2 regions of the Kitasatospora sp. NPDC090308 genome follow, and region 2 is predicted to be linked to the other one. Evidence: riboswitches for the same ligand, from Rfam matches in the RefSeq annotation. Region 2 holds a riboswitch; the other holds the start of a gene.
What was found. A riboswitch is a leader RNA that binds a small molecule or an ion and turns the genes downstream of it on or off. The one in region 2 is predicted to bind S-adenosylmethionine.
Positions count from the first base shown of each region.

Region 1: it holds a riboswitch for S-adenosylmethionine, as region 2 does, so the genes downstream of both, ACIQVD_RS01910 (aminotransferase class V-fold PLP-dependent enzyme) here and thrC (threonine synthase) in region 2, are expected to answer to the same signal.

Region 1 is NZ_JBIVXY010000001.1:443,390-454,679, reverse strand. It holds gene ACIQVD_RS01940 (cytochrome bc complex cytochrome b subunit) at 1-1,519, opposite strand, end outside; gene ACIQVD_RS01935 (Rieske 2Fe-2S domain-containing protein) at 1,516-2,571, opposite strand; gene ACIQVD_RS01930 (c-type cytochrome) at 2,580-3,401, opposite strand; gene ACIQVD_RS01925 (heme-copper oxidase subunit III) at 3,494-4,114, opposite strand; gene ACIQVD_RS01920 (hypothetical protein) at 4,419-4,844, shown strand; gene trpD (anthranilate phosphoribosyltransferase) at 4,973-6,046, shown strand; SAM riboswitch class IV at 6,162-6,279, shown strand; gene ACIQVD_RS01910 (aminotransferase class V-fold PLP-dependent enzyme) at 6,327-7,691, shown strand; gene ACIQVD_RS01905 (Lrp/AsnC ligand binding domain-containing protein) at 7,696-7,977, opposite strand; gene ACIQVD_RS01900 (rhomboid family intramembrane serine protease) at 7,974-8,777, opposite strand; gene ACIQVD_RS01895 (hypothetical protein) at 8,927-9,193, shown strand; gene ACIQVD_RS01890 (NYN domain-containing protein) at 9,373-10,752, shown strand; gene ACIQVD_RS01885 (C40 family peptidase) at 10,937-11,290, shown strand, end outside.
Region 2 is NZ_JBIVXY010000002.1:64,667-75,956, reverse strand. It holds gene ACIQVD_RS04335 (MoaD/ThiS family protein) at 539-817, opposite strand; gene thrC (threonine synthase) at 858-2,138, opposite strand; SAM riboswitch class I at 2,156-2,283, opposite strand; gene ACIQVD_RS04325 (glucosyl-3-phosphoglycerate synthase) at 2,432-3,430, shown strand; gene ACIQVD_RS04320 (trehalose-6-phosphate synthase) at 3,538-5,004, shown strand; gene otsB (trehalose-phosphatase) at 5,086-5,931, opposite strand; gene ACIQVD_RS04310 (DUF3263 domain-containing protein) at 5,978-6,208, opposite strand; gene ACIQVD_RS04305 (extracellular solute-binding protein) at 6,234-7,496, opposite strand; gene ACIQVD_RS04300 (DeoR/GlpR family DNA-binding transcription regulator) at 7,681-8,469, opposite strand; gene ACIQVD_RS04295 (SIS domain-containing protein) at 8,638-9,561, shown strand; gene ACIQVD_RS04290 (ROK family protein) at 9,719-10,651, shown strand; gene nagA (N-acetylglucosamine-6-phosphate deacetylase) at 10,648-11,290, shown strand, end outside.

The DNA of each region.
Region 1 (11,290 bases), on a different contig from region 2:
CGTCCGTCTCGGCGGGCAGCTCCAGCGGCTGGGGCTGCTCGTGGGCGGTGAGGGTGTGCAGGTCCTTCGGCGCCAGCGGGGTGTGCACCTCGACGAACTCGCCGTGCGGCAGGCGCTTGATGACGCCGGACTCGCGGCCGTGCAGCACCTTCTCCTTGTCGCGGCGCTGGAGGCCGAGGCACCAGCGCTTGGTGACGAAGAAGGTGAGGACCGGCACCACGAAGAAGCCGACCCGGACGAAGTACGTGATCGAGTTGATCGACAGGTGCAGGTGGGTGGCGAACAGGTCGTTGCCGCCGCCGACCAGCAGGACCAGGTACAGCGAGATCCAGGCCGCGCCGAGCGCGGTGCGGACCGGGGCGTTGCGCGGGCGGTCCAGGATGTGGTGCTCGCGCTTGTCGCCGGTGACCCAGGACTCGATGAACGGGTAGACCGCGATCGCGGCCAGCACCAGCGGGAAGATCATCAGCGGCACGAACACGCCCAGGTTCAGGGTGTGGCCGCCCCAGACCGAGATCTCCCAGCCCGGCATGATGCGGATCAGGCCCTCGGAGAAGCCCATGTACCAGTCGGGCTGGGCGTCGGTCGACACCTGGTCCGGACGGTACGGGCCGTACGCCCAGATCGGGTTGATCGTGGCGATCGCGGAGATCGCCGCGATGATGCCGAACACCAGGAAGAAGAAGCCGCCGGCCTTCGCCATGTAGACCGGCATCAGCGGCATGCCGACGACGTTCTTCTCGGTCTTGCCCGGGCCCGCCCACTGGGTGTGCTTGTGGTAGAAGACCAGGATCAGGTGCGCGACCAGCAGGCCCAGCATGATGCCCGGGATGAGCAGCACGTGGATGGTGAAGAAGCGCGGGACGATGTCGGTGCCCGGGAACTCGCCGCCGAACAGGAACATCTGGATGTAGGTGCCGACGATCGGCACCGCCAGGATCGCGCCCTCCATGAAGCGGATGCCGGTGCCCGACAGCAGGTCGTCCGGCAGCGAGTAGCCGAAGAAGCCGTCGAACATGCCCAGCGCCAGCAGCAGGAAGCCGAACACCCAGTTGATCTCGCGCGGCTTGCGGAAGGCGCCGGTGAAGAAGACGCGCATCATGTGCACGAGCATCGCGGCCACGAAGACCAGGGCGGCCCAGTGGTGGATCTGCCGGATCAGCAGACCGCCGCGGATCTCAAAGCTGATGTTCATCGTGGAGGCGTACGCCTCCGACATCCGGATGCCGTTCAGCGGCAGGTACGAGCCGTGGTAGACGGTCTCGGCCATGCTCGGCTTGAAGAACAGCGTCAGGTACACACCCGTGAGGATGATGATGATGAAGCTGTAGAGGCAGATCTCGCCGAGCATGAAGGACCAGTGGTCCGGGAAGATCTTGCGCAGGTTGGCCTTGGCCAGGGAGTAGATCCCGACCCGGCCGTCCACCCAGTCGGCAGCGGCCTCGGCCTTGTTGGCGGGCTTGGCGCGGGTGCTGGCCGGCTTGGAGGCGCCGGTGTTGGTGCCGCTTGCGGAACTCATCGCGGACGCTCCCAGTAGCTCGGGCCGACGGGCTCGTCGAAGTCGCCGGTGGCGACCAGGTAGCCCTGCTCATCGGTGGTGATCTTCAGCTGCGGCAGCGGGTGGCCGGCCGGGCCGAAGATGACGCGAGCGCCGTCCGCCAGGTCGAAGGTCGACTGGTGGCAGGGGCAGAGCGCGTGGTGGGTCTGCTGTTCGTACAGCGAGATCGGGCAGCCGACGTGGGTGCAGATCTTCGAGTAGGCGAGGATGCCCTCGAAGCCCTTGTCGCGGGACTTGTCGTCCTTGATGTCCTCCGGGGCGATCCGGATGAGCATCAGGGCGTCCTTGGCGATCCGCTGCTGGAAGTCCTCGGCCGACTCCTCGAGGCCCTCGGGCTTCGCGAAGGTGAGCGAGCCCTGGACGATGTCCTCGGGCTTCATCGGCTCGTCGGTGTTCATGTTGACGAGCTTGATCGGCTGGGCCGGGGTCGCCTCCACCCAGTTGGTGTGGAGCAGCTTCTTCTCCGGCAGCGGGCCGAGGTCGCGCAGCAGCACCACACCGGACAGCGGCACCAGGGCCATCGAGCCGATCAGGGTGTTGCGGATCATCTTGCGGCGGCCGAAGCCGGACTCCGCGGCACCCGTCCTGAACTGCTCGATGACGTCGTTGCGGACGTCGTCGTCGGCCTCGATCGGGTGGCGCTCGGCCGGCATCTCGTGGTCCGACATCAGGGTGCGGGCCCAGTGGACCGCGCCCGCGCCGATGCAGAACAGCGCCACGCCGAGGGTCATGCCCAGGGCGAAGTTGAGCGCGCTGACGTGGCCCAGCGGGAAGATGTAGACCAGCTTGTCGGCGTCGATCGACGCGTAGGACGCGATGAAGCCGACGGTCGCCAGCATCGAGACCACGAACAGCAGCGACACCTGGCGCTCGGCCCGCTTGGCGGCCCGCTCGTCGATGTCGGTCCGACGCGGTTCGTGGGCCGGCAGGCCCGGGTCGGCGAACGGGTCGCCGTGGGTGGCGACGGCCGTGCCGTGGGAGGCGTCGTGCGCCTCCGGCAGGTTCTCTGACATGTCGTGGCTCATGACTTCTTGGCCTTGGTGGTGTGGGCGGCGACCCAGATCGCGATCGCGATCAGCGCGCCGAGACCGAAGATCCAGCCGAACAGGCCCTCGGTCACCGGACCGAGGCTGCCCAGCGCGAGACCACCGGGGTTGGGCTCGTCGTTCGTGTGGCGGACGAAGGCCACGATCTGGCGCTTCTGCTCCTCCGGCATGGTGGTGTCGGGGAAGGACGGCATGTTCTGCGGGCCGGTCTGCATGGCCTCGTAGATGTGCTTCGCGTCCACGCCCTCCAGCGACGGCGCGTACTTGCCGTTGGTCAGCGCACCGCCCTTGCCGGCGAAGTTGTGGCACTGGGCGCAGTTGGTGCGGAACAGCTCGCCGCCCTTGGCGACCTGCTCGGCGTTGGTCACCGGGTCGTCGGAGGGCTGGTACTGCTTGCTGTCCGGAGCGACCGGGCCCGGGCCCAGCGAGGCCACGTAGGCGGCCAGCTGGTCGATCTCGGCCTGGGAGTAGATGTTCTTCTTGCGCGGGACCTGGGCGCCCGGCTGCTGGGCCGGCATGCGGCCGGTGCCGACCTGGAAGTCGACCGCCGCGGAACCGACGCCGACCAGCGACGGGCCGTCAGAAGTGCCCTGGCCGTTCAGGCCGTGGCAGGAGGAGCAGCCGACGGCGAAGAGCTTCTTGCCCTCGTCGATGGCGAGCGACTGCGCCGAGCTGTCGGCCTGCGCCTTCTCGGCGGGCGCGAAAGCGGCGTACAGCCCCCCGGTGGCCGCCAGGGCGAGAAGTAGAACGACGACCGCCGCCAGTGGGTGGCGCCGTCGTGCGGAGAGCTTTTTCACGGAATAACCCCGGTGTCAGGATCTGGTCGGCAGCAGCCTGCCCCCGACTCCCAGGCGTCGAAGGTGACGCCGGGTCAGGGGCGGGGCGGCTGTTACTTGATCAGGTAGATGGTCGCGAACAGGCCGATCCACACGACGTCGACGAAGTGCCAGTAGTACGACACCACGATCGCCGCGGTTGCCTGCTCGTGGGTGAACCGCCGCGCCGCGTAGGTCCGTCCGAGGACCAGCAGGAAGGCGATCAGACCACCCGTCACGTGGAGTCCGTGGAAGCCGGTGGTCAGGTAGAACACCGTGCCGTACGGGTCCGAGGACAGCGACAGGCCGTCCTTCTTGACCAGCTCGGTGTACTCGAAGATCTGGCCGCCGATGAAGATGGCGCCCATCACGAAGGTGATCGTGAACCACGAGCGCAGCTTCTTCACGTCACCGCGCTCGGCGGCGAACACGCCGAGCTGGCAGGTGAGCGAGGAGAGCACCAGGATCGTGGTGTTGACCGAGGAGAACGGCACGTTGAGGGCATGGGCCTTCTCGTGCCAGAACTCGGCACCCTTGACCGAGCGGAGGGTGAAGTACATCGCGAACAGGGCCGCGAAGAACATCAGCTCCGAGCTCAGCCAGACAATGGTTCCGACGCTGACCAGGTTCGGCCTGTTGACCGCTCCGTGCGCGTGTCCGGTTTCTGTTGCTGTTGCTGTCGCCACGACGGACATTATGTCGGTCCCTTATTCCGTCTTCACGCCGGGGGGTCTCCCTCGGAGTGTCCGGTGCGTGAGGTATGCCCGCCTCGCGCACCGTCCGTTTTCTGACGGTTGTTCGAGCGGGTGAGCGCGCTGGGCCGCCGGGGTGACTCCCGGGCGCGGCGGCTTGAGCGAGATCGCGTCGGGGTCTCCGCAGGACGGGCGCGCGGGAGTAGCATCCGTCCAGGGACGTGGCCCGGGTCACACTGGGCCGTTCGGCCGGGGCCGCCCGGCGTGGGCACACATATAAGAGGACGAGCACCAGGAAGCAGGGGCCATGGCGCAGCACTCCGACGAGACGCTCACCGTTCTCGTCTACAGCGACGACCGCAACACCCGTGAGCAGGTGACCCTCGCCCTCGGCAGGCGGCCCGCCGCGGACGTCCCCGCCCTCGACTACCTGGAGTGCGCCACCGCGCCCGCGGTGCTGCGCGCCCTGGAGAAGGGCGGCGTCGACCTCTGCGTCCTGGACGGCGAGGCCGCCCCGGTCGGCGGTCTCGGCCTGACCCGGCAGCTGAAGGACGAGATCTACGGCTGCCCGCCGGTCCTGGTGGTGATCGGCCGGCCGCAGGACTCCTGGCTCGCCGCCTGGAGCCGGGCCGACGCCGCGATCTCCCACCCGGTCGACCCGGTCGGCCTCGCCGACGCCGCGACCGCGCTGCTGCGGGCCCGGCTCGCCCGGCGGGCGCCCGCCGGGCGCTGACCGGCGCCGCCGCGTCTCAGCTGGAGAGAAGGGGGCGGCAACCCGGGGCGGCCGTCCCCGCTCGCTCGATAGGCTGACGTCGTTTCTTCGGGATTCCTCCGGGACGATGACGAGAGCTGGAGTCAGCCATGGTGAACGCGCACTCTGCGAACGGCGGTAGCGAGCCCGCGCAGGTGGTCCGCACCTGGCCCGACCTGCTCAGCTCGCTGCTCCAGGGCAACGACCTCTCGCAGGCCGACACCGCCTGGGCGATGGACCGGATCATGAGCGGCGAGGCCAGCCCCGTCCAGGTGGGCGGCTTCCTGATCGCGATGCGCGGCAAGGGCGAGACGGTCGAGGAGATCGCCGGCCTGGTCGAGGCGATGTACGCGCACGCGGTGCCGCTGGACGTCCCCGGCCCGGCGGTCGACATCGTCGGCACCGGCGGCGACCGGGCCAGGACGGTCAACATCTCCACCATGTCCGCGGTGGTTGCCGCCGCCGCCGGGGCGAAGGTGGTCAAGCACGGCAACCGGGCCTCCTCCTCGGCCTCCGGCTCCTCCGACGTGCTCGGCCGCCTCGGCATCAACCTGGAACTGCCCGCCGACCGGGTCGCGGCGGTGGCCGAGGAGGTCGGCCTGACCTTCTGCTTCGCCGCCAAGTTCCACCCCTCGATGCGGCACACCGCCCAGGCGCGGGCCGAACTGGCCGTCCCGACGGTCTTCAACATCCTCGGCCCGCTCACCAACCCGGCCAGGGTCACCTCGCACGCCGTCGGCTGCTTCGACACCCGGCTGGCCGGCCTGATCGCCGGCGTGCTGGCCCGGCGCGGCGCGCAGGGGCTGGTCTTCCGGGGGGACGACGGGCTCGACGAGTTGACCGTCACCACCACCTCGCACGTCTGGGTGATCCGCGACGGCGAGGTGACGGAGACCGGGTTCGACCCGCGCGAGGTGGGGATCGAGCTGGTCGGGATCGAGGCCCTGCGCGGCGCCGACGCCGAGCACAACGCGGACGTCGCCCGGCGGGTCCTGAACGGCGAGCGCGGGCCGGTGCGGGACGCCGTCCTGCTCAACAGCGCCGCCGCGCTGGTCGCGCTGGAGCTCGCGGAGGCGCCGCTCACCGCGCAGATCGCGGCGGCGATGGAGCGGACCGCGGCGGCGATCGACTCGGGGGCGGCGGGGGCGCTGCTGAAGCGCTGGGCGGAGGCGACGCAGGCGTAGCGGACGCCCGTCCGGGGGCCGGGGCCGTCGTTCCCCGGCCCCTCGGCCGTCCCGCGCCTTCTCGCCATGTGGACGGGTGTTGAGACGGGACGCGTCTCGTGTACTGTTTTCGCCAGGTCATGAGTGACAGCGCGAAGCCCCAGCTGGCTGTCCGGCAACCCTCCGTCCGTGGCGGGGTGCCCTGGGTGAGGACCAGGCCGTGCGGCGACCAGTCCGCGCGGCAAGCGCGGACTTCCGGTGCAGCTCCTCCGGGGTCCTGACCCCGTGGAGGAGTGCACCCATGTCTGTGACCACCGAGATCTGCGAGCCGCTGGCGGTGCTGGGCGGGGACGTCGAGGTGCCGCTGGCTTCCGGCGAGAAGGTCGGCTACGCGGCGCTGGACTACGCGGCGAGCGCTCCGGCGCTGAAGCGGGTGTGGGACGACGTCGCGGCGTACGCGCCGTACTACGGGTCGGTGCACCGGGGGGCCGGGTACCTGTCGCAGCTGTCGACCGACCTGTTCGAGCAGAGCCGGCGGACCGTCGCCGAGTTCCTGGGCCTGCGGGACGGGGACCAGGTGGTGTTCACCCGGGCGACCACCGACTCGCTGAACCTGCTGGCGGGGGCGGTCCCGGCCGGGACCGAGGTGTTCGCCTTCGAGACCGAGCACCACGCCTCGCTGCTGCCGTGGCGGCGCGAGGGCCTGACGGTGCGCTACCTGCGGGCGCCGCGGTCGCACGCGGAGGCGGTGGCGGCCCTGGAGGAGGCCCTGCTGGGGGCGGCCGAGGGGCCGAAGCTGTTCTGCGTGACCGGGGCGTCGAACGTGACCGGCGAGCTGTGGCCGGTCGGGGAGCTGACCGCCGTCGCGCACCGCTACGGCGCCCGGGTGGTGCTGGACGCGGCCCAGCTGGCGCCCCACCACCGGGTCTCGGTGCGGGAGTTGGACGTCGACTGGGTGGCGTTCTCCGGGCACAAGCTGTACGCGCCGTTCGGCGCCGGGGTGCTGGCGGGCCGCTCGGACTGGCTGGACGCCGCCGAGCCGTACCTGGCCGGCGGCGGGGCGAGCCGGACGGTGGCCCGCGAGCTGGACGGCTCGGTGGCGGTGGAGTGGCACACCGGCCCGGCGCGGCACGAGGCCGGTTCGCCGAACGTGATCGGCGCGTACGCGATCGCCTCGGCCTGCCGGGCGCTGGACGAGGCCGGCTTCGAGGTGCTGGAGGCCCGGGAGCGGGCGCTGGTGGCGAAGCTGACCGAGGGCCTGGCGGCGATCCCCGAGGTGCGGGTGCTCAGCCTGTTCGGCGAGGGCTCCGACCGGGTCGGCGTGGTGTCGTTCGTGGTGCGCGGCTGGAACAGCTCGCACTTCTCGGCCGCGCTCTCCGCCGAGTACGGCATCGGCGTCCGGGACGGGCTGTTCTGCGCCCACCCGCTGGTGCGCACCCTGCTCGGCGGTGAGGAAAGCGCCCCGAGCGAGTGCGGGGCGCCGGAGTCCTCGCTGCCGGGGGAGCGCAGCCTGAACGCGATCCGGGTCAGCTTCGGCGCCGGGACGCCCGTCGAGCACCTGGACCGGTTCCTGACCGCGGTGCGCGAGCTGGTCAGCGACGGCGCGAAGTGGACCTACCGCAACGAGGGCGGCCGCTGCGTGGTCGACACCCAGCAGCAGCGCTGAGCGCTCAGCCGTCCAGGCCGAGCGAGAACGCGGCCTCCAGGTCGTGCTGGGAGTAGGTGCGGAAGGCGATGTGGGTCTCGGTGTTGGAGACGCCCGGGACCTTGTTGAGGCGGCCGGGGATCACCTCGGCCAGGTCCTCGTGGTTGCGGACCCGGACCATCGCGACCAGGTCGTAGGTGCCGGTGACGGAGTAGACCTCGCTGACGCCCTCGATGGCGGCGATCGCCTCGGCGATCTCGGGGATCCGGTCGACGTCGGTGTTGATGAGGACGATCGCGGTGATCACTGGACGACTCCTGTTCGAGAAGGTGCGCCCAGGGTATCGCCCGCCGGACGGGCGGCCCACGCGAACAGCCAGCCCGTCACGAAGCCGATCACGTGCACCAGGTAGGCCACCCCGTCGCCGCCGGAGGTGACCGACCAGAACTGCAGCGCGAACCACAGGCCGAGCACCAGCCAGGCCGGGAAGCGCAGCGGGAGGAAGAGCAGGGCCGGCACCAGCGTGGTCACCCGGGCCCTCGGGTACAGCCGCAGGAACGCGCCCAGCACCCCGGCGATCGCGCCGGACGCGCCGACCAGCGCCCGCACCGCGTCCGGGGTGCCCGCCTCGGCCAGCGCGTAGCCGTAGGTGGCCAGGTAGCCGATCGCCAGGTAGCCGACCAGGAAGCGGACCCGGCCCAGCCGGGCCTCCACCGCCGGGCCGAAGACGAACAGGAACAGCAGGTTGCCCACCAGGTGCAGCCAGCCCGCGTGGACGAACAGCGCGGTCAGCACCGACAGTTCGGGGATCTTGCCGGGGGTGGCCGGCAGCACGCAGCCGGGCGCCGCCGGGGGGAGCGCCGACAGCTGGGCCGCCGTCAGCGGACGGCCCCCCAGCAGCTCGGCCGGGACGGCGCCCCAGCGGTGCTCGTAGCGCTGCTCGGCGCAGGCCCGGGCGTCGCCGCTGCCGTACAGCGGGTTCGGGCCGGACGGGCCGAGCAGCATGGCCAGCGCGGCCAGTGCGATCAGCAGGTAGCTGGCGACCGGGGTGCGGGCGGCCCGCTCGGCCGCCGGCGAACCGGCCCGGGCGGGGGCGGAGAGCACCATGCCGGTCAGCATTCCTCGGGGGCGCACCCGCGACACCGGGCGCTGCTCCGGGCGGGTGAGCGTCCGGGCTGTGGACCGGTGATCCGCCCGTCCGGCGGCAGGCAATAGGCTGGAGGCCCGGAACCGGGACCAGCCGAGAGGGACCACTGATGAGCATTGCCGCGCCGACCGCCGAGACCCGCTGGCGCTGCACCCTGTGCGGCAACCTGACCCGGTTCGACGTCACCCGTTCGTCCCGGGTGACCGACTTCCTGCACTTCGACCTCTCCGGCGAGTCCAAGGTCGAGGAGACCCAGGTGCTCGCGGAGACCATCGAGTCCGTGCGCTGCCGCTGGTGCAACGCCGTCGACCAGGTCGAGCTGGTGGCCCGCCCCGGCGCCGAGGAGTCCGCGGAGGGCGGGGCCCAGCAGGGCTGACGCCGTCCCCACCGCCCCGCGTTCCCGTCCGGCCCGGACGGGGGCGCGGGGCGCACTCGTCGGCGGGGTGCTGTCGGAGCGGCACGGTAGACGGGACAATTGGCAGCAGCGGCGGACACCAACACCCGCCCGGCACCCGCCGGGAGGGCCCGCCAGGACCAGGATCGGAGCCGAGGACAGTGGCGGAGGCAGCGAACGCGCCGGCGGGCCCGGACGGGACCGCGCCCGCCCCGGCCCGGGACGACGCGGCGGAGACGGCCGGGCGCCCCCTGCCCGAGGGCGTGCGCCGGCGGGTGGTCGGCATCGCCTCGGACGCGCTCGGCGGCATCGCCCCGGGCGAGCTGCCCGCCTCGCTGCGCCCGTACGCCAAGTTCACCCCGGCCCGGCGGGCCAAGTACGCGGGGACCGCGCTGGCCGCCGCGCTGGAGTCGGACCCGGCGTTCCGGGTCCGGATAGCCGAACGGCTGCGGCTCGGCCAGCCCGACCTGGTGCAGGCCCTGGAGTCGGGCGCCGTCCCGGCCGCCGCCGACCCGATGGACGTGGCCGCCGCCGCCTACCTGGTCCGCCCGTCCGGCTGGGCCCGGCTGGTGGAGGAGGCCGGCGAGGAGGCCGAGCGGGTCGACGCCGAGGGCGCCGCCGCCGAGGCCGCCCGGCTGGCCGAGAAGCTCCAGGAGGAGCTGGCCGAGGCCCGGGCCGCGGCCCGCGGCGAGCTGGAGCGGCACCGGGCCGAGGCCGAGGGGGTGCGCCGGGAGGCGGAGTCGCTGCGCAAGAAGGTCCGCTCGCTGGAGGCGGACACCCGGCGGGCGCAGGCCGAGAACCGCCGGCTGGCCGGGGAGCTGGCCGAGGCGCGGGCCGCCGCCGCCGCCGAGCGCAGCGCCGCCGAGAGCGAGGCCCGGCGGCTGCGGCACCGGGTCGCCGAGCTGGAGGCCGCGGTGGAGAGCGGACGGCGCACCGCCCGGGAGGGCCGCAGCGTCGAGGACATGCGGCTGCGGCTGCTGCTGGACAGCGTGCTGCAGTCGGCCCAGGGCCTCCAGCGCGAGCTGGCGCTGCCGGTGACCGCGCTGCGCCCGGCCGACCTGGTGGAGGCGGTGGAGCCCGGCTCGGCCTCGCCGCACGACGTGGCCCGGCGCGGCCTGGCCGAGGACGACCCGGCGCTGCTGGACCAGCTGCTGGCCATCCCGCAGGTCCACCTGGTGGTGGACGGCTACAACGTGACCAAGACCGGCTACCCCCAACTGCCGCTGGAGCAGCAGCGGATGCGGCTGCTGGGCGGGCTGGCGATGCTGGCCCAGCGCACCCAGGCCGAGGTGACCTGCGTGTTCGACGGCCAGGACCTGGACGTGCCGGTGATCATGGCCCCGCCGCGCGGGGTGCGGGTGCGTTTCAGCCGGACCGGGGAGACCGCGGACGAGCTGATCCGCCGGCTGGTGCGGGCCGAGCCGCAGGGCCGTCCGGTGGTGGTGGTCTCCGCCGACCGGGAGGTCGCCGACGGGGTCCGCACGGCGGGGGCGCGGCCGGTGGCCTCGGTGCTGCTGCTGAACCGGCTGGCGCGCAGCTGAGGGGCGGTCAGCGGGCCCCCGGGCGGCCGGAGTGTGACGGTCCCGTGAAAGGGGGCGGGGGCGGGCATCCGGAAGCCCCCGGGAGTGGACGCGGAGGCAGGGACTTCACTAGGGTCTGGCGTCAAACCTATATTCCGGACCATCACTCGTCGGGGTGAGTCCAGCAGGAAGAAGGAGCTCCCCCTTGGCCTCCCACCGCCGTCCCAAGCAGCCGAGCCGTGCGCGGATCTCCGTGTTCACCGCTGCCGCCGCGACCGCGGTCGCCCTGACGGCCCAGGCCAGCGCGCACGCCGCCCCGGCCCAGCCGAACAAGGACGAGGTGAAGGCGCAGGTCGACAAGCTGCTGGAGGAGCAGGAGCAGTCCGCCGAGAAGTACAACGGCGCCAAGGAGCGGGCCGACCAGCTGCGCAAGCAGGCCGACGACCTGCAGGACCAGGTGGCCCGCGGCCAGGAGCAGTTGACCGAGCTGGCCTCCGGGCTGGCGGCGGTGGCCGGCGACCAGTACCGGCAGGGCGGCGTCGACCCGTCGATGCAGCTG
Region 2 (11,290 bases):
CTGGGCCCTTCAGAGATCCGCAGGACGCGGACCCGGAGGTCTGGAAGACCGGCCTGGGGACTCCCCCCCGTACGGCGCAGCCTCTGTCGCGGCTGAATGTATCCGGATATGCGCCCTCTGCAACAGGCCCAATTTCCGGGGAAACCCGCCACCCGGCGGGGGATGTCCCGGGCGAAAGGCGCATCCGCCGACAATTGCGGCGGGACATAACGGACGCGTCACCGCAAAACGCCGGAACAATTCTGACGGCGGCCTGACAGAAGGCGGGGAAAGCCGCCCGGCGCACGTCTCGGGGCGCGGGACGGGAGGCGGCCCGGCCGGGCGGGGCGCGGTGCGGTAATCGAGGATTGAACCGGGCCGGGGAGGGGAACGGCCCTGCCCGGCACTCTACTCCCCGGGCCCCGGCGGAATTCCGGCGGCCCGCCGGACGGGAGAACCGCAGGTGCGCGGCCCATTGGCCGCGGTACGCACGGAGCCGCCGCCCGGTCCGGGTAATTGAATTCCGGACCGGGCGGCGGCTGCGGGAATGCGGGCCGGGTCAGCAGCCGCCGGCCACCGCCGGAATGATCGACACCGAGGCGCCGTCCTTGATCTCGGTCTCCAGGCCCTCGGCGAAGCGCACGTCGTCGTCGTTCACGTACACGTTGACGAAGCGGCGCAGCTTGCCGCCGTCGTCCAGCAGCCGGGCGGCGATGCCGGCGTGGTTCGCCTCCAGGTCCGCGATGACGGCGGCCAGGGTGGCGCCCTCGGCGGTCACCTCGGCGGCGCCGCCGGTGTAGGTGCGCAGGATGGTCGGGATGCGGACGGTGGCGCTCATGCGGTGCTCCTCGGGGCGTGGGGTGTCCTACGGCTGGGGGTCAGGCGGTGGCGAGGCCGGCGGCGCGGAAGGACTCCAGCGTCGGGCGGATCACGGCGGTCATGCCGGCGTCGGCGACCGCGTCGAGGGTCTTGAGGCCGTCGCCGGTGTTGATCGCGACGGTCTCCTTGGACGGGTCGAGCAGGCCGTTCTCGACCAGCTTCTTCAGCACGCCGACGGTGACGCCGCCCGCGGTCTCGGCGAAGATCCCCTCGGTGCGGGCGAGCAGCTTGATCGCCTCGACCACCTCGGCGTCGGTGACGTCCTCGACCGCGCCGCCGGTGCGGCGGGCGATGTCCAGCACGTACGGGCCGTCGGCCGGGTTGCCGATCGCCAGCGACTTGGCGATGGTGTCCGGCTTGACCGGCTTGATCACGTCGCGGCCGGCCTTGAAGGCCGCGGAGACCGGGGAGCACCCCTCGGCCTGGGCGCCGAAGATCTTGTAGGGCTTGTCCTCGACCAGGCCGAGCTTGATCAGCTCCTGCAGGCCCTTGTCGATCTTGGTGAGCTGGGAGCCGGAGGCGATCGGGATGACGATCTGGTCGGGCAGCCGCCAGCCGAGCTGCTCGCAGATCTCGAACGCCAGGGTCTTGGAGCCCTCGCCGTAGTACGGGCGCAGGTTGACGTTCACGAAGCCCCAGCCCTCGCCGGCCGGGTCGCCGATCAGCTCGGAGCAGAAGCGGTTCACGTCGTCGTAGTTGCCGTCGATGCCGACCAGCTCGCCGCCGTACACCCCGGCCATCACGACCTTGCCCTGCTCCAGGTCGTGCGGGATGAACACGCAGGACTTGAAGCCGGCCCGGGCGGCGGCGGCGCCCACCGCGCCGGCCAGGTTGCCGGTGGAGGAGCAGGAGAGCGTGGTGAACTCGAAGGCCCGGGCGGCCTCGATCGCGCAGGCCACCACCCGGTCCTTGAAGGAGTGGGTCGGGTTGCCCGAGTCGTCCTTGACGTGCAGCTGCGCGGTGAAGCCCAGCTCGCGGCCCAGGTTGTCGGCCTTGACCAGCGGGGTCCAGCCCGGGTTCAGGTTCGGCTTGCCGGCCACGTCGGCCGGGACGGGCAGCAGCGGGGCGTAGCGCCAGATCGACGCCGGGCCGGCCTCGATCCGCTTGCGCAGCTCCTCGGCGTCGTAGCCCGTGTAGTCGTAGGCGATCTCCAGCGGGCCGAAACACTCGGGACAGGCGAAGTCCGGGCCGAGCGGGGAGCGCGCACCGCACTCGCGACAGGACAGCGCGGTCGCCGGACCGAGGTCGACGGTGGTGGGTGCGGCGGTGTCAACAGCCATGGTGGCGAGGCCCTTTCTCCTCATCTTCCCCGGATCGCGGTCGCGTCCGGGACGGAATTGGCACCTGTCCCGCCGGGCCTGCAGGCCGCGCGGGAGGGTTGCCGGGACTTCAACGGGCCGTTCCCTCAGTCCCTCTGGATGAGCTCTGTGAAGTTGTGGTCGTACGCTGCGAGCGACCCCCGGGTGCGAAGGCGCGATCGCGATACCAAGACTGTATCCGAAGGCCCGCTCGGACCGACCCCCGCGTCCGACACCCGAGACGAACCGAGACGAACCGAGACAGGGAGCGAGACGTGCCGGAGCAGCCCGAGCCCGGGGTACTGCCGGAGGTGGCCGACTGGCTGCGCCGCCGTTCGTGGACGGCCGCCGACCGGCCGCTCGACCTGCTGCTGGCCGCCAAGCGCGCCGCCGGGGCGGCCGGCACGGTGAGCGTGGTGCTGCCCGCGCTGGACGAGGAGTCCACCGTCGGCGAGATCGTCGCCGCGATCCGGGCCGAGCTGGTCGAGCGCGTCCCCCTGGTGGACGAGCTGGTGGTGGTCGACTCCGGCTCGCGGGACGGCACCGCCGCCGCCGCGGCCGCGGCCGGCGCCCGGGTGGTGCACCGCGACGCGCTGCTGCCCCGGCTGCCCGCCGAGCCCGGCAAGGGCGAGGTGCTGTGGCGCTCGCTGCTCGCCACCAGCGGCGCGATCGTCTGCTTCGTCGACGCCGACCTGCGCGAGTTCGACCCGGCGTTCGTCTCCGGCATCATCGGCCCGCTGCTCACCGACCCCGGCCTGCACCTGGTCAAGGCCATGTACGACCGGCCGTTCGAGGCCGACGGCGCCGTCGTCCCGGCCGGCGGCGGCCGGGTCACCGAACTGGTCGCCCGCCCGCTGCTCAGCCTGCACTGGCCGCAGCTCGCGGGCTTCGTCCAGCCGCTCGGCGGCGAGTACGCGGCCCGCCGCGGCCTGCTGGAGCGGCTGCCCTTCCCGACCGGCTACGGCGTCGAGCTCGGCCTGCTGGTGGACGCCCTGGAGCTGGCCGGGCTGGACGCGCTGGCCCAGGTCGACGTGGGCGTGCGGCACCACCGGCACCAGGACGGCCAGGCCCTCGGCCGGATGGCCGCCACCATCTACCGCACCGCCCTGGAGCGGCTGGACCGCGCCCACCGCCTCAAGGCCGACCCCGACCTGGTCCGCCCGCTGCTCACCCAGTACACCCGCACCCCGGCCGGCTTCACCCCCCGCACCCACCCCGTCCCGGCCACCGAACGCCCCCCGATGGCCACCGTCCCCGAGTACCGCGACCGCTGACCGCCCGGCCCCGGGCGGCGCGGTCCGGCGGCCCCGCCCCCACTGTTCACCTGCCGCGGACCGCGCCGAGTGGTTTGGTCCGGTGATCGCACGGCAAGGTTGGCTGTATGGCCGATCACGTGTCCGAACGCTCCCAGCAGTCCGGAGCCGCCCCGATCCTGGTGGCCTCCAACCGCGGCCCGGTGTCCTTCCGCACGGAGGACGACGGCGCGCTGACCCTCCGCAGAGGCGGCGGCGGCCTGGTCTCCGGGCTCTCCGCCATCGACGACCCGAACGCGGTCTGGGTCTGCGCCGCGCTCTCCGACGCCGACCGCACCGCCGCCCGGCAGGCCCCCGACGGGCGCCTCGACCGGGCCGGCCACGACGTCGGCGGACAGGCCGTCCGGATGCTGGACATCGATCCGGAGACCTTCGCCCGCGCCTACAACGGCGTCGCCAACTCCACCCTCTGGTTCGTCCACCACCTGCTCTACCAGACGCCCGTGCAGCCCGCCTTCGACGCCGACTTCCGCACCGAGTGGGACGCCTACCGGGCGTACAACACCGCCTTCGCCGAGGCGCTCGCCGCCGAGGCCGCCCCCGGCGCGGCCGTCCTGGTGCAGGACTACCACCTCTCGCTGGCCCCCGCGCTGCTCCGGGAACTCCGCCCCGACCTGCGGATCGGCCACTTCTCGCACACCCCCTGGGCCCCGCCGGACTACTACCGGCTGCTGCCCGACGACGTCGCCGCCGCCGTCCTGGAGGGCATCCTCGGCGCCGACCGGGCCGCCTTCCTCACCCGCCGCTGGGCGCTCGCCTTCGCCGACTGCTGCGAGGCCCTGCTCGGCGCGCGCGTCGACCGCGAGGCACTCACCGTCACGCACGGCGGCCGCACCACCCGGCTGGGCGTGCACGGCCTCGGGGCCGACGGCGAGTTCCTGCGCGAACGCGCCCACCGGCCCGACGTCGACGAGCGCCTCGCCGCCCTGCGCGCGGCCGTCGGCGACCGGCGCACCATCGTCCGGGTCGACCGCACCGAGCTCAGCAAGAACATCGTCCGCGGCCTGCTCGCCTACCGGCACCTGCTGCGCACCCGCCCCGAGTGGCTGGGCAACGTCGTCCACATCGCCTTCGCCTACCCCTCGCGCACCGACCTCGCCGAGTACCGCGACTACACCGCCGCCGTGCGGCGCGTCGCCGAGGAGGTCAACGCCGAGTTCGGCACCGGCGACTGGCAGCCGGTCCTGCTGCACGTCGACGACGACTTCCCGCGCTCGCTGGCCGCCTACCGGCTCGCCGACGTCGCCCTGGTCAACCCGATCCGCGACGGCATGAACCTGGTCGCCAAGGAGGTCCCGGTCGTCTCGGACCGGGGCTGCGCCCTCGTGCTGTCCCGCGAGGCCGGCGCCCACGCGGAGCTCGCCGAGGACGCGATCACCGTCAACCCGTTCGACGTGGTCGCCACCGCCGACGCCCTCGCCGAGGCGCTCGCCATGCCCGCCGCCGAACGCGCCGACCGCACCGAGCGCCTGGCCGCCGCGGCCACCGCCCTGCCGCCCCAGCAGTGGTTCCTGGACCAGCTCAAGGCGCTCTGAACGCACGACCTGAACCGCACGGCGCACGCGGAACCGGGGGCGCGCGGGAGGACCGCCGCGCCCCCGTCGGTGCGCGCCCCGCTACCGCAGCAGCTCGGTGAGCCCGTTCAGCAGGTCGACGATCCCGGCCGGCCCCGCCACCACCAGGTCGGCGCGCTCGGCGAGTTCGGCGACCGGCGGTTCGCCGGTGACGGGCCCGCTGCACACCAGCAGGCCGGGGTGGCCGGCCGCGCGGCGGGCGGCGACCTCCGCGTAGGCGGCGAGGTCGCCGAGGTCGTCGCCGGCGAAGAGGACCGGGCCCGCGTCCCGCTCGGCCAGGAAGCCGCGCAGGGCGACCCCCTTGTCGATCCCCGGCGGGCGCAGTTCGACGACCATCCGGCCGGGCTCGACGACCAGCCCGTGCCGCCGCGCCAGCTCGCCGAGCGGGCCGCGCAGCCGCTCCAGCAGCGCGTCCGGCTCGGGGGCGCGCCGGGTGTGGACGGCCAGCGCGCGCTCCTTGTCCTCCACGAAGGTGCCCTCGGGCGCGCCCAGCTCCCGCAGCAGCGAGGGGAGTTCGTCCCGGACGGCGGCCACCCCGGGCGGGGGCGGGGCGGCGGTGACGGCGTCGGTGCGGGCGTCCCAGCGTTCGGCGCCGTAGTGGCCGAGGACGGTGAGCTGCTCCAGTCCGGGGGCGGCGGCGAAGCCGCCGTAGGCGGCGGCGGTCGCGGCCGGGCGCCCGGTGACCACGACGACCGCGCCGATCAGCGGGGCGAGCGCGGAGAGGGCGGGCACGACGCCCGGATGGGCGCGGGCCCGCTCGGGGTCGGCGACGATCGGGGCGAGCGTGCCGTCGAAGTCGAGCCCCACCACGGCGGACTTCGGGTCGGCGAGCAGGCCCGCCAGTCCGGTCCGCCCTGCCTCGGTCGTGATCTGTTCGGCGATTCCCATGCCCCGACGCTACCCGCCGGCAGGGGTCGGCAGCCCTCCCGCGGGCTCACTGCCGGGCGTCGCGCCGCGCCTGCCGGACCCGGCGCAGCCGGTTGACCAGGACCGGGTCGTGGGCGAGCGCCTCGGTCCGGTCGAGCAGGGCGTTGAGCAGCTGGTAGTAGCGGGTGGCGGAGATGCCGAGCTCCTGCCGGATCGCCTGCTCCTTGGCGCCGGCGGTCCGCCACCCGCGGGCTTCCAGGGCGAGCACCGCCCGGTCGCGTTCGGTCAGTTCGGCCATGCGTCCAGGCTATGCCCCGGGACCGTCAGCCCTGGCGGGCCTTGGCCGCCTCCGCGACGGCGGTGGTCTGGAGCTCGCCGAGCACCTGCTCGCCGCCGGACTTCACGGCCTTGCCCATCTGCTGCTTGATCATGCTGCTGACCTTGTCCCAGGACGGGTCGCCGTAGGGGTAGAAGCTGGCGGTGGGCAGGTTCTGCAGGAACTGCGCGAGGTCCTGGTGGGCGGGGTTGGCGGACATGTCGTCGAGGGTGTCCTGGGTGACCGGGAGCAGGTTGTACTCCTCGTCGAAGGCCAGGGTGTTCTGCTTGGAGAGGGTGAAGTTCAGGAACTTCTTGATCTCCGCCCGGTGCCCGTTGGCCTTGAAGGCCATCAGCCAGTCGGCCACGCCGAAGGCGACCTCCTTGACCTCCTTGCTCCGGCGCGGGACCGCGGCGGTGCCGTACTGGACGCCGGCGTCGGTCGCGGCCTTGATCAGCCCGGGGTGGCCGTTGAGCATGGCGACCTCGCCCTTGGCGAAGGCGGCGAAGGCGTCCTTCCGGTTGACCTGGCCGGGGTCGTCGTAGGTCAGGCCCCGGTCGACCAGGTTGGTGCGCAGCCACTTGAAGGTGTCGCGGTTCTGCTGGCTGTCGATGGTGTAGTTGCCGACGCTGTCGGAGAGTTCGCCGCCGCCGCTCATCGTCCAGATCATCGACTCGGCCTGGGCCTCCTCGGGTCCGAGCGGCAGCGCGTAGGGGGTGACGCCCGGGACCTTGCTCTTGATCAGGTCGGCGTCCTTGCGCAGGTCGTCCCAGGTGACGGGCGGGGCGGTGATGCCGGCCTTCTCGAAGATGGTCTTGTTGTAGACGAACACCCGGCTGGAGGAGATGAACGGGATGCCGTACTGGCTGCCGAGCACCTGGCCGGCCTTGCTGAACGAGCTCAGCAGGTTGGCCTGGGCCTCCATGGAGAGCACGTCGCCGACGGGGTAGAGCCGGTCGGCGGCGACCTGGTCGGCGAAGCCGCCGGTCTGCACGATGTCGGGGGTCCTCCCCTTGGCGATCAGGTCGGCGACGTGCTTGTCGATGTCGTCCCAGGAGACCACGTCGACGTGCACCTTGACGCCGGAGTTGGCGGCCTCGAAGTCCCGGGCCACCTTGTTCCAGTAGACGCTGCTGCTGTTGGAGGCGTCGGTGCCGTAGTCGGCCGCGACCAGGTCGAGCGTCACGTCGCCCCCGCCGGACAGGACGCCGCAGCCGGCCAGCAGCAGGCATCCGACGAGGGGCAGGGGGAGCAGCGCTGATCGCTTCACGGGGGTACCGCCTTCAGGAGGGTGACAGCGGCGACCCTGGCAGCTACCGCGCGCAGTGGTCCAGACCTGTAGGGACGGAAGTTATCGAAGTGTCAGATCCCGTTGCGCCCCGCGCAACGCCGGTGCCCCCACCGTCCGGTATCCGGACGGCGGGGCCGCCGACGTGCGCGGGCCGCCCGGGCGTTCAGGCCGTCAGGACGGCGATCCCGGCGTCGGCGAAGGCGTCCGCCAGCTCCTGCGGCACCTGGCTGTCGGTGACCAGGGTGTCGACCGCCTCCAGCCCGCAGATCCGGGCGAAGGCGCGGTGGCCCAGCTTGGAGGAGTCGGCGGCCACCACCACCCGCCGGGCCCGCTCGGCGAGCAGCCGGTTGACCGCCGCCTCGCCCTCGTGGTGGGCGGTCGCACCGTGCTCGGTGTCGAGCCCGTCCACGCCCAGCACCGCGGTGTCCAGGGCGAGTTCGCCGAGCACCTGGGCCGCCAGCGGGCCGATCAGCTCGTACGACTGGGGGCGGGCGACGCCGCCGGTGACCACGATCTTCACCTGCGGACGGACCGTCAGCTCGTTGGCGATGTTGAGCGCGTTGGTGACCACGGTGAGGCTCTGGCCGCCCTCGGGGTGCTCGGCCAGGTCGGGCCGGACGGCCAGCGCCCGGGCCACCTCGGTGGTGGTGGTGCCGCCGTTGAGGCCGACCACCTCGCCGGGGGCGATCAGGCCGGCCACCAGGGAGCCGATCCGCTGCTTGGCGTCGGCGTTGCGGGCGGTCTTGTAGCGCAGCGGCAGGTCGTAGGAGACGCTGTGCGCCACTGCGCCGCCGCGGGTGCGGGTGAGCATCTGCTGGCGGGCCAGCTGGTCGAGGTCGCGGCGGATGGTCGCGGCCGAGACGTCCAGCGCGTCGGCCGCCTCCTCGACGTCCAGCTTGCCGTGCTCGGCCAGCAACTCCAGTAGCGCGTTCCACCGTTCGTACCTCGACACCGTCCGCTCCTCCCGCACTCGCCCGCACGCTCCGCGCACGGTCGGGAAAGCTTTGCACACCTCGCCCCCCTCCCACTCATTGTAAAATCATGCTCGAAACGGCTATAAATCAATCAGCTTTGCGCACTCAATGCGCAGTCCAGCCGGCCGCCGAAGGAGTCCGCACCCATGTCGCAGTACCTGTCCCTGACCGACGAAGAGATCGCCACCCAGCCCGAGAACTGGCGCGCCGCCGCGGCGCTGGCGGCGAGCGGCCCGGCCGGCCTGCCGCGGCGCGGCGAGCGGGTGGCCGTGGTGGGCTGCGGCACCTCCTGGTTCATGGCCCAGGCGTACGCCGCCCTGCGCGAGGCCGGCGGCCACGGCGAGACCGACGCCTTCGCCGCCTCCGAGTTCCCGCACCGGCGCCGCTACGACCGGGTGCTGGCGATCACCCGCTCCGGCACCACCACCGAGGTGCTGCGGCTGCTGGCCGCCACCGGCCTGCCGAGCACCGCGATCACCGCCTGCGTGGACCAGCCGGTGGCGGCGACCGCCGACCACCTGGTCGACCTGGGCTTCGCCGACGAGCGCTCGGTGGTGCAGACCCGCTTCGCCACCACCGTGCTGGCCCTGCTCCGGGCCCACCTGGAGTGCGAGGACGCCCTCCCGGCCGGGGTCGCCCCGGTCGACCGGGCCGCCGCGGACGCCGAGCGGGCGGTGGCCTGGCAGGTGCCGCGGGAGCTGGTGGAGCTGGAGCAGGTCTCCTTCCTCGGCGCGGGCTGGACCAACGGCCTGGCCCAGGAGGCCGGGCTGAAGATGCGCGAGGCCGCGCTCGCCTGGACCGAGGCGTACCCGGCGATGGAGTACCGGCACGGCCCGATCTCGATCACCGCCCCGGGCCGGGCCGCCTGGATGTTCGGCGCGCTGCCCGCGGGCCTGGCGGACGAGGTCGGCGCGGTCGGCGGCCGGCTGGTGGCCGACTCCGGAGCGGACGGCCTGGACCCGCTGGCCGACCTGGTCCGGGTGCACCGGCTGGCCGTCGCGCTGGCCGGGCACCGCGGCCTGAACCCGGACGAGCCGCGCAACCTGACCCGCTCGATCGTGCTCGGCTGACCCCGGCCCGGCCCCCGCCGACCGCACCGCGGGTCACGGCCCCGACACGCAAACCCCCCAGGAGACGGCAAAGAGCGATAAACCTCACCTCTCAGGACCAGAGCAATCGAGCAACTGGACTAGACCTCTTAGACCCGGCCAAGGGAAACTGTCCCCCGTGAAGCACGTCATCGCACTCGATGTAGGCGGCACCGGCATGAAGGCCGCGCTGGTCGCCCAGGACGGCTCCGTGCTGTTCGAAGCACGCCGACCGACCGGGCGGGAGCACGGCCCCGACGCCGTCGTCGCCACCATCCTCGACTTCGCCGCCGACCTGGCGCGGGAGGGCCGCACCCGGTTCGGTGCCGCCCCCCTCGCGGCGGGCGTCGCCGTGCCGGGGACGATCGACGAGGGGAACGGGATCGCGGTCTTCTCCGCCAACCTCGGCTGGCGGGACCTGCCGATGCGCAAGCTGCTCGGCGAGCGCCTCGGCGGCATCCCGGTCGCCCTCGGCCACGACGTCCGCTCCGGCGGCCTCGCCGAGGGCCGGATCGGCGCCGGGCGGGGGGTCGACCGCTTCCTGTTCATCGCGCTGGGCACCGGCATCGCCGGGGCGATCGGCATCCACGGCACCATCGAGGCCGGCGCCCACGGCTACGGCGGCGAGATCGGCCACGTGGTGGTCCGCCCCGGCGGCCCGCAGTGCGGCTGCGGCGCCCGCGGCTGCCTGGAGACCCTGGCCTCGGCCTCCGCGGTCTCCCGGGCCTGGGCCGCCGCCAGCGGCGACCCGGAGGCCGACGCCGCCGCCTGCGCGAGCGCCGTCGACGCCGGCGACCCGCGGGCGGTCGAGGTCTGGCAGGAGGCGGTGGACGCGCTCGCCGACGGCATCGTGCTGGCCCAGAGCCTGCTCGACCCGTCCACGGTGATCGTCGGCGGCGGGCTGGCCGAGGCGGGCGACACGCTCTTCACGCCGCTGCGCGCCGCGGTGACCGAGCGCCTGACCTTCCAGATGCCCCCCGAGGTCGTTCCGGCCATGCTCAAAGACACCGCCGCGTCCCTGGGCGCCGGCTTGCTCGCCTGGGATCTGCTCTCCATGGAGGTGACCGCGTGACCGCGGACCGTACTGCACTGGCCGGAGCCCGACTGGTCCTGCCCGGCGGCGTGATCGACGCCGGCCGGCTCTCCGTCGGGGGCACCCGCATCGCGGGCCTCGGCGGCGAGGCGGAACCGGACGACCTCGACCTCACCGGGTACACCGTCGTCCCCGGCTTCGTCGACCTGCACGTGCACGGCGGCGGCGGCGCCTCGTACGCCTCCGGGATCGCCGAGGAGGCGCTCACCGCCGCCCGCACGCACCTGGAGCACGGCACCACCACGACGATGGCCTCCACCGTCACCGGCGAGATCGACGAGGTCTGCCGCCAGGCGGCGGTGCTCTCCGAACTCGTCGAGGACGGCGTCCTGGCCGGCATCCACTTCGAGGGCCCGTTCATCTCGCACAACCGGTGCGGCGCCCACCGCCCCGACCTGCTGCGCGACCCGGACCCGGCGCTGGTGCGCAAGCTCGCCGACGCGGGCCGCGGCCACACGAAGATGTTCACCCTGGCCCCGGAGCTGCCCGGCGGCCTGGAGTCGGTGCGGATGCTGTCCGACCTCGGCATCATCGCCGCCGTCGGCCACACCGACTCCGACTACGAGGTCACCCTGCGGGCGATCGACGCCGGCGCCACCGTCGCCACCCACCTGTTCA